One region of the Latilactobacillus sakei subsp. sakei DSM 20017 genome, then DNA from elsewhere that is predicted to be linked to it. Evidence: predicted binding sites of a transcription regulator. Region 1 holds the regulator's gene; the other holds the start of a gene.
The links. The regulator NrdR, encoded in region 1, represses ribonucleotide reductase genes. The targets are predictions, from matches to a motif close to ACACNATATATNGTGT.

Region 1 (4,437 bases):
CTGAATAAAGGCCTGCACATCAGGATCTTGCAAGGCTTCTTCAACCAATTTATTAAAGCGTTGATTCAGGCGTTGCCGGTTCATATAGTCGGTTAAATCTTTGCCCATATTTTCCATTATGATTCCCGCCCTTCACGGATTTTCTTGAGTAATTGATCAATTTCTTGCTGATCCGCCTTACTTGATGTGGTTTGTGGCGCTTGATAATCAGACTTGGCCCATTTAGGCACAGTTTCTTGCTTGGTCTTGGCTTGATAGCGCGGTTGTCGTTTAGTTTGTTTCGTTTCTTGTTTGGTTTGGAAATCACGGATTTGTAAAATAGCGTCAGCTGACGTCTTAACCCCTTGTTGCGCCCATTGATTGGCGATTCGATCTAACAAAGCTTGTGTTAGGCCCTCATACTGACTAATGATGTAAACCACTAAGATATTTAAAACATCGTTGTTAAAGATATAGCGATTTTGTAAGTCACGTAATGCGCGAATTTCATTTTTCGCCACAAAGCCATGATTTTTTTGCTTAAGATATTCCAAATAATCAACTGGTAAATACTGCTGACTTTCGGTTAACCACTGCATTTCTTTTTCATTAAAGCCGGCTTTTTGCCATTCTTTTTGTAGCGTCTCAAGCGGTTTTTTAGCCGGTTGTTCACTGTTATTTTGAACGCTATGTCGGCGCGTATAATTATTCAAAACGTTTTGTTCTAACGCATCCATATTGACCCGACTGTCGGCAACATCCATGGTGAGGCCGATTAAGCGTCCCAATTCCATTTCGTCTAATCCGTAAAAATAATGCAAATTAAATAATCGTTGCTCATTACGTAAAATTTCATCCGTATCGATTTGATTCTGTGCAACCACTTCTTGTAATAAAGCCCAATCAAAAGTGCGCAACTCAACTGACGTGAAACTTGGTTTTTGCGCCTTTTTTTGTTGATACGTACTTTGTGCCTCAGCAACTGCCGTAGGGGCCGTTGTTAAATGATCATTTTGAACGTGGAAGACCGTCAAGAAGTTCTTCGTGACCTCTTCGTATTCCTTAGAGCGCACTGGTTGTAGTTTAAAATGCTCTCTCAATTCAATAAACCGCTTCTCACCGACTGATTCGTATAAAATGACACTCAACAAATCATCATTGAAGAAAATATGTGGCTGCATTGGTGCGTATAATTCATACACCAGATTGCGGCCCGTATTGTTATTCTTCTGATAAGTCCGCATTAAGCCTAACGCTTCTAACTTATTGCGCGCGTCATAAAAAGCCGGCAAATCAACCCCTAATAAATTCAACAAGGTCGCATGCGTTTGGAAAGTCATTTGACTCTTGGCCTGTGTTGATTGGCTCCATAACAAAAGATAGAGACTGTACGCGACAGCCCCCATCAGTGGTTGGTATAAATAGGTGACGACTGTTTGATCAAAATCGCTCAAATAGTTAGCTTTTGTCACCATAAACCCATCTTTAGGACTTAAATAATCAAATGCATCTGACATCCGCTAACTCCTTTCGACTAATCTTGGTCTTTAGCCTTTTCTTTTTTCATCATTTCTTGCAATTCCGCCATAAAGACATTCATGTCTTTAAATTGACGGTAGACACTAGCAAAACGAATATACGCAATCTCGTCGACACCTGGTAAAACGGCCATGACGTATTCGCCGACAGCTTGTGACGATACTTCGTTTTCGCCTAATGCCCTGATTTTATTTTCAACTTCATCAACAATTTCAGTCATTTGTTCCATCGTAACAGGTCGCTTTTCGGCAGCCCGGATTAAACCACGTAATAATTTATCGCGGTTAAACTCTTCACGGGTCCCATTTTTCTTAATGACTAATAACGGTGTTTGCTCCACCCTTTCAAAAGTTGTAAACCGGAATTGACAATTTTCGCATTCGCGACGACGCCGAATAACGCGTCCTTCATCTGTTGGTCGACTATCAATTACCCGTGAACTATTTTGATGGCAATGTGGACATAGCATAAAGACACCTTCTTATCTTTTAATTTAAGGAATATTAATTGTATTTTACTATTCTAAACAGACAGTATAACAATATTATAACATGACATGCAACAGAGTGCCTATCGCACCGGGTTACTTTTGAGCATTTACTGAGTGGTGTGAATAAGCGACACAGTCGATTGTTCGCACACCGTGGTAAAGCACAAAAAGTTGATGCGAGAGGCACGTTTTAACCAGCGTGCGTTACCAACCGGGTTGATTCTGAGGATTAGCAGCGTTAGGCGAATAACCGATGCAATCGGTTGTTTGACTGACATCGCTAACCACAGGAATCAGGTTGGTAGTCCACGTTTCAGAGTACTATCGCACCAGGTTACTTTTGCGCATTTACTGCATGGTGCAAATAGATCAAAAAAGGAGCTGGGACAAAAGTAATTTTGTCTTCAGCTCCTTTTCGGTATCCGAACATTGGTGGTATAAACGTGTTCTATAAGTCATATCCTTCCGGTTAACCCTGAATGTCAAACGATTGCTTCCAGCAATCATTCACCATTCTGTGTTAATCCTCAGGACATACCCGACTTATGGTGCACGCCTTCCAAAACTGTCTTTAATTGGGCTTTCAATTGAGCCAGTGAGCCTTGGTTATCAATCACGAAGTCTGCTCTATCCCGTTTTTCAGCCAATGATGCTTGACTGTTAATCCGTTTCAAAGCATCTTCGCGACTTAATTGGTTCCGCGCCATTAATCGCGCTAATTGTTTTTCAACCGGCAAATAAACGACTAACACCCCGTCGCAAACCGTTTCGTAGTGCTGTTCATATAACAACGGTAAGTCCAAAACAACTAGCGGTACTTGGTGCGCTTTGGCCTGAGCCATCTCGGTCATAATCGTCTCCCGAATGACCGGTGCGGTAATCGCGTTGAGTTGCGCTAATACGGCTTGATTGCCAAAGACCAATTTGCCCAAAGCTGCCCGATCAACTTTACCGTTTTGCACAAGCTGCTTCCCAAAAGTGGCTTGAATCTGTTCTTGCACACTTTGATTATCCGCCAACACTTGGTGTGCGACTTGATCCCCATCAATAATAGGAATACCTTGTCGCGCTAGCATTTGCGAAACAGTTGTTTTACCGGTAGCAATACCACCAGTTAAGCCTAGGAAATAAGTCATTATTTTGCATCCCTTTTAATCTGACACTTTGGACAAAAATGCGTCCCCCGCTGTGCCACTTTAATCTTCTCGATTGGTGTCCCACATCGTTCGCAAGGAACCCCTTTTTTGCCGTAAACATGCAGCATTTCTTGGAAGGCGCCAGCATGACCGGTCGCGTTCAAAAATGTGTTAACCGTCGTCCCTCCATGATTAATCGCTAGTTCTAATTCGGCAATAATCTCATCGTGGAGGCGATCCGTTTCAGCACGCGTCAAGTCATTGGCTGGTATTTCTGGATGAATATGGCTTAACCACAACGTTTCATCGACATAAATATTGCCTAGACCGGTCACAACCTTTTGATCCAATAACAATGGCTTGATAGCTTTGTGATGTTTTTGCAACCGTTGATAGAAGTCCGCCTTTAAAAAGGTCGTCGGTGTTGGTTCCGGCCCTAGGTCCTTCAAGCCAGCTACCGTATTTTCCTGACCGGTCTCAATCAACTGCATCCGCCCAAACTTCCGCGTATCTAGGTAACGCATCTGTTGCCCATCCGTGAATTCAAAAATCACGTGCGTATGTTTTGAAATCGGTGCCTCCTTGGCGACCACTTCATACTTACCTTCCATTCGCAGATGGCTGACAACAGTTAGCTGTTCTCCAAAACGAATTAGTAAATATTTCCCCCGCCGATCAACAGCTGTAATCTGTTGGCCCACTAATCCAGCAGTAAAGACTTCATCTGGATTAACAATGATTTTCGACCAGCGAATATCGATTGCTGAAACAGTTTTACCAACCGCTAAGGTTTCAAGTCCCCGGCGGACATTTTCGACTTCTGGTAATTCAGGCATTTTCCGTCACCTTATTTCTTAATATCGTACCAAGTTGGGCCAAAACCACTTTCGACCTTCAATGGCACCGCTAATTTAACGGCTGAATCCATCACACTTGGGACTAATTTTTGTAAGATTGGTATTTCTTCAGTTGGTGCTTCAAAAATCAATTCATCATGTACTTGTAATAACATTCTGGCTTGCAAGTTCGCCTTCTTCAATTCTTGTTGCATTAAAATCATCGCCACCTTGATAATATCCGCAGCACTACCTTGAATTGGCGTATTCATCGCTGTCCGTTCTGCAAAAGAACGGAGGTTAAAGTTCTTAGCGTGAATATCTGGTAAATAACGACGACGGTGGAAAAGCGTTTCGACATAGCCTTCTTCACGCGCTTTTTTAACAATATCAACCATGAATTGTTGAACACCTGGATATTGTTCGAAATAAGCGTCGATAAAGCGTTTGGCTTCTT
Region 2 (4,437 bases), 430 kb from region 1:
ATCTTGCATAATCGCTTCTTTCAAAGCGGCCCAGTCTGCTTGAGTCGGGATAAAGACACCGTCGAATAGTCCTTTGACTTTAGCCGTCTTAGGCGCCCATTCAGTATTCAGGTATTGATCAAAGTAACTACCATCAGCATACTTACTGTTTTCAAAGTTGTCAAAAGTAATCCCACGTTCTTTAGCAATCTTGTTTGAGGCAACTAATGTCCAGTAATTCAATAACATAAAGTAATTGCTTGTAAAGTCGATTGATTCTTCTGAACCGTACATCATTTGGTTCTTAGCGAAGTAGGTATGCAAGCCCATGCCGCCTAAGCCGATTGTGTGGGCTAATTGGTTACCATGTGCTACAGAAGGGACAACATCGATATCAGAATGATCAGTCACATAAGTTAATGAACGGACCATCGTTTCAATTGAATGGCCAAAATCAGGAGAGGTCATCATGTTCGGAATATTAGTTGAACCTAAGTTACAGCTAATATCAGTTCCTAAAACGTCATATTCTTGACGATTGTTAATTTGAGAAGGGGTTTGCACCTGCAAGACTTCAGAACAAAGGTTACTCATGATAATTTTACCGTCAATTGGGTTGGCTTTATTAGCCGTATCGATATTCACAATATAAGGGTAACCTGATTCTTGTTGGAGCTTGCTAATTTCATTTTCTAAATCACGGGCTTTAATTTTCGTCTTCTTAATCGCGTCGTTAGCCACTAAGTTGTCATATTCGGCCGTAATATCGATGTATGAGAAAGGTTGTCCGTATTCACGTTCAACACTATATGGGCTGAAGAGATACATATCAGCGTCTTCTTTGACTAATTCATAGTACTTATCTGGCACTGTTAAGCCGAGTGAGAGGGTCTTTAACCGATATTTTTCGTCAGCATTTTCTTTTTTAGCGCCCAAGAAAGCCACGACGTCTGGATGGAAAACGTTCAGATAAACAACACCAGCGCCTTGACGTTGCCCTAATTGGTTGGAATAAGAGAATGAATCCTCTAATAATTTCATAACAGGTAAGACACCACTTGCAGCACCGTCGATGCCTTTGATTGGATCACCAGCACCACGCAAGTTAGACAAGCTAATCCCGACGCCACCACCAATTCGTGATAATTGAAGGGCAGAGTTGATGGTCCGGCCAATTGAATTCATATCGTCGGTTGTTTGTAATAAGAAACATGACACTAATTCACCACGACGAGAACGCCCCGCATTTAAGAAGGTAGGCGTAGCTGGTTGGTAACGTTGATGGATCATTTCATCAGCAACACTCATTGCAAGGGCTTCGTCACCATCCGCAAAATAGAGCGCGTTGGTGAAGACCCGGTCTTTAAAGTCTTCTAAGTAAAAGCCGTTATCATTTGTTTTAAGAGCGTATTGCGCATAAAACTTATAAGCTGCCATGAAAGATTTAAAATGAAAGTCTTGATCGATTAAATATTGATTTAAGCGTTCCATAAAATCGATTGAGTAGGCCTTTAGAAAATCCGCTTCGTAATAGTTTTCAGCCACCATGTAATCTAAGCGATCTTGTAGTGATTTAAAAGTCACCATGTTGGGTTGCACATTTTGTTCTAAAAAGGCTTCTAGTGCTTCTTGATCCTTTTGAAGGGGGATTTGACCGTTAACCGGAATATTGATTTTGTTATTCAATTCATAATAAGTTACGTTTTCAGTTTTAATCTCTTTTAAAGACATTAGCGCACCACTTTCTTAAAAAATTAATAAAATGCCCGATTTTGGGTGTAAAAAAAGTGAAGACCAACTCTTCAAGGAGTTGGTCCCACTCGTAGATGCCTATTTTAAGGACAGCACTTAAACTTAAAAGGCCAATTTTTGTAATTCGGCTGGTCTAAAACCGGAGAAACTTTCAACACCGTCAGCTTCAAGCACAGGAACAGCTTGGAACCCTTTTTCTTTTAAGTAATCAATATATTGGGGTTCATCGTTAATATTATGTTCGCTAAAAGTGATGTTGTGTGTTTCTAAAAAATGCTTTGTCATACGGCATTGGGGACAGCCGTTCTTCGTATATAGTGTAATGTTAGCCATTGTGATTAACTCCTTGTGGAACTTAATTAGTAATTTTAGTATACCGTTTAAAAAAGAATCATGCAATGTTTAAATACCAGATATGGTAGTCAAAAGTAAAACAGCCACTAATTATAGTGGCTGTTCGCGAATGATTCTAAATTCGACTTGTGTAGTGTTCCTATTTTAAAGTTACCATTATCCAGGATAATGTCAATCCCCAATTCGATTGTAAACAATTTGAAACCGACACCGTTTCAGCCGTAGCAACGTTCCTAAAAAATATTAAAATTTCTGACCCACCCTTGAAAAATCGGAGGACATTTTTTTACCGAACGATTTATAAAATTGGCGATAGGAGTCGTGAAAATTTTTGTTTGAAGCGTAACCACGCAGATTGTTGAGCAATCATCTCATCTGTTAATAATACCGCGTTTTTGATATCTTCTAAATAAATCTGCTCGAGTTGCCGTGCTAATTTCGGATCATAAATAAAAGCATTGGCTTCAAAATTCAATTTGAAACTACGAATATCCATATTAGCCGAACCAATCGTACTAATATGACCGTCCATAACCACTGTTTTGGCGTGTAAGAAGCCATCTTGATAAGCGTAAATCTTAACACCGGCTTCATGCAATAACTGACTATAATACTGTGTGGCCCGATAAATGAAAGGATGATCCGGCATGCTAGGGGTCATGATCCGCACATCGACACCAGACATTGCTGCTGTCGTGAGCGCATCGATAATACTATCGTCGGGTACCAAATAAGGGGTTTGAATCCATAATTTTTTCTTAGCTGAACTGATCATCTTCAAATAACCCAACTTGATTTGTTCGTCTAATTTATCAGGCCCGCTCGAAACAATTTGCATCGCTGCCGTGCCGCGGTTGGCTTCCGCTGCAATCGGGAAGTGGCTTTCAGAATAAGTTAAACGAATTGCTTCTTCAACACTGGCATTCCAATCCATCAAAAAGCGTACTTGAAGCGCCAAAACCGCATTCCCGGTAATGCGCATGTGTGTATCACGCCAATTACCGAACTTAGCACTACGGCCGAGATATTGATCACCAACGTTAAAACCGCCGATATACCCAATTGTGCCATCTAAAACGACGATTTTACGGTGATCTCTAAAATTCAAACGAAAATCCGTGATTGAATGTTTCGAACTAAAGAAGGTCCGGGCATGTCCGCCGGCTTCTTCAAGTGGCCGCCACCATTTTTGGGTGGCCCCTTGAGAACCCCAAGCATCGTATAAGACGTTTACTGCGACACCTTCCTGGGCTTTTTGAACCAATAGTGCTTGTAGTTCATTACCGATTTGATCATTGTAAATGGTGTAGTACTCAATATGAATACTCTTAGTCGCTTTTTTAATATCGGCGAACAAGGCAGCGAATTTTTCGGTCCCGTCAGTATATAACGTTACGTGATTATCCTTTAAAACCGGTGCGTTATTAATGTTTAAGAAAAGATTGACCATTTCAGTCGCTTCACTGGACAACACCTTTTTAGGTAATAATTCATTACGCCGATTTTCTTGACGTTGAATATCAACTAAGGCCAAAACCCCATCGTTGATTTGTGACTGACTTTGGAAAATCTTTTTCCGGGATAACCCACGCCCTGTGAAAAGGTACAAAATAAAGCCGACGACAGGCAGTAAGATTAAAACTAGTAGCCACGCCCAAGTCGCCGCAATATCGCGCGGTTGTCGTAAGACCGTGATGACCGCAAAGAGGCCGTTAATTAAAATAATTGCGGAAATAATCTCCGTTAGTAGTATCATATGCAACCAATCCTTCCAGAAACTAATTAAGTGTGTTTATAAACAGTCTACTAAAACGCATTCCGAAACACCATGTTTTTAATAACTATTTTTTTAAGTCTTGTTGTGCGAGGTGGTGTGCCCCTTTATTTTGCCGATCAGGCAACCACTGATGTAGCACGAGGGAATAGGGCTGTTCTAAGGCGATAATCTGATCAACATATTGCTGGTAATGTTTCGCATATTGTTTTTCGAGGCTTTGACAGACAATTTTACTATCAACATTAATTTGAAGCATCGACTCGGTCAAACCAAGCGTAGTAATTTTTTCTAAGCCCAATTGAACCGCCATAAACTCGGCAACATGATTATCCACCGGCGGTAAGGGAATGCTAAATTGATATTGCTGCTTAGCGGTCACAATCAGTATCCCAGCAGCACTGGGGCCAGGATTGCCAAGCGTGGCTGCATCTGTATAAAGTTTAATCATTCGTAAAGTTTCCACCTTTCCACTGACAGAGACCCCTGGTTAATGGTAATATGGACTGCATAAGGAGTGTTTCTATTGCAAACTAACAAACGCCTATTTTACCAGCCAAACTACGCCTATTGCGTTA

Region 2: the regulator NrdR is predicted to act here: its motif matches at 2,169-2,184, upstream of nrdH (glutaredoxin-like protein NrdH).

What each region holds. Positions count from the first base shown of each region.
Region 1 is NZ_AP017929.1:1,061,506-1,065,942, reverse strand. It holds gene dnaI (primosomal protein DnaI) at 1-117, opposite strand, end outside; gene LEUCM_RS05290 (replication initiation and membrane attachment family protein) at 117-1,496, opposite strand; gene nrdR (transcriptional regulator NrdR) at 1,514-1,987, opposite strand; gene coaE (dephospho-CoA kinase) at 2,536-3,144, opposite strand; gene mutM (DNA-formamidopyrimidine glycosylase) at 3,144-3,980, opposite strand; gene polA (DNA polymerase I) at 3,992-4,437, opposite strand, start outside.
Region 2 is NZ_AP017929.1:1,490,756-1,495,192, reverse strand. It holds gene nrdE (class 1b ribonucleoside-diphosphate reductase subunit alpha) at 1-1,710, opposite strand, end outside; gene nrdH (glutaredoxin-like protein NrdH) at 1,834-2,064, opposite strand; gene cls (cardiolipin synthase) at 2,384-3,841, opposite strand; gene LEUCM_RS07440 (ribonuclease HI family protein) at 3,927-4,310, opposite strand; gene LEUCM_RS07435 (EbsA family protein) at 4,386-4,437, shown strand, end outside.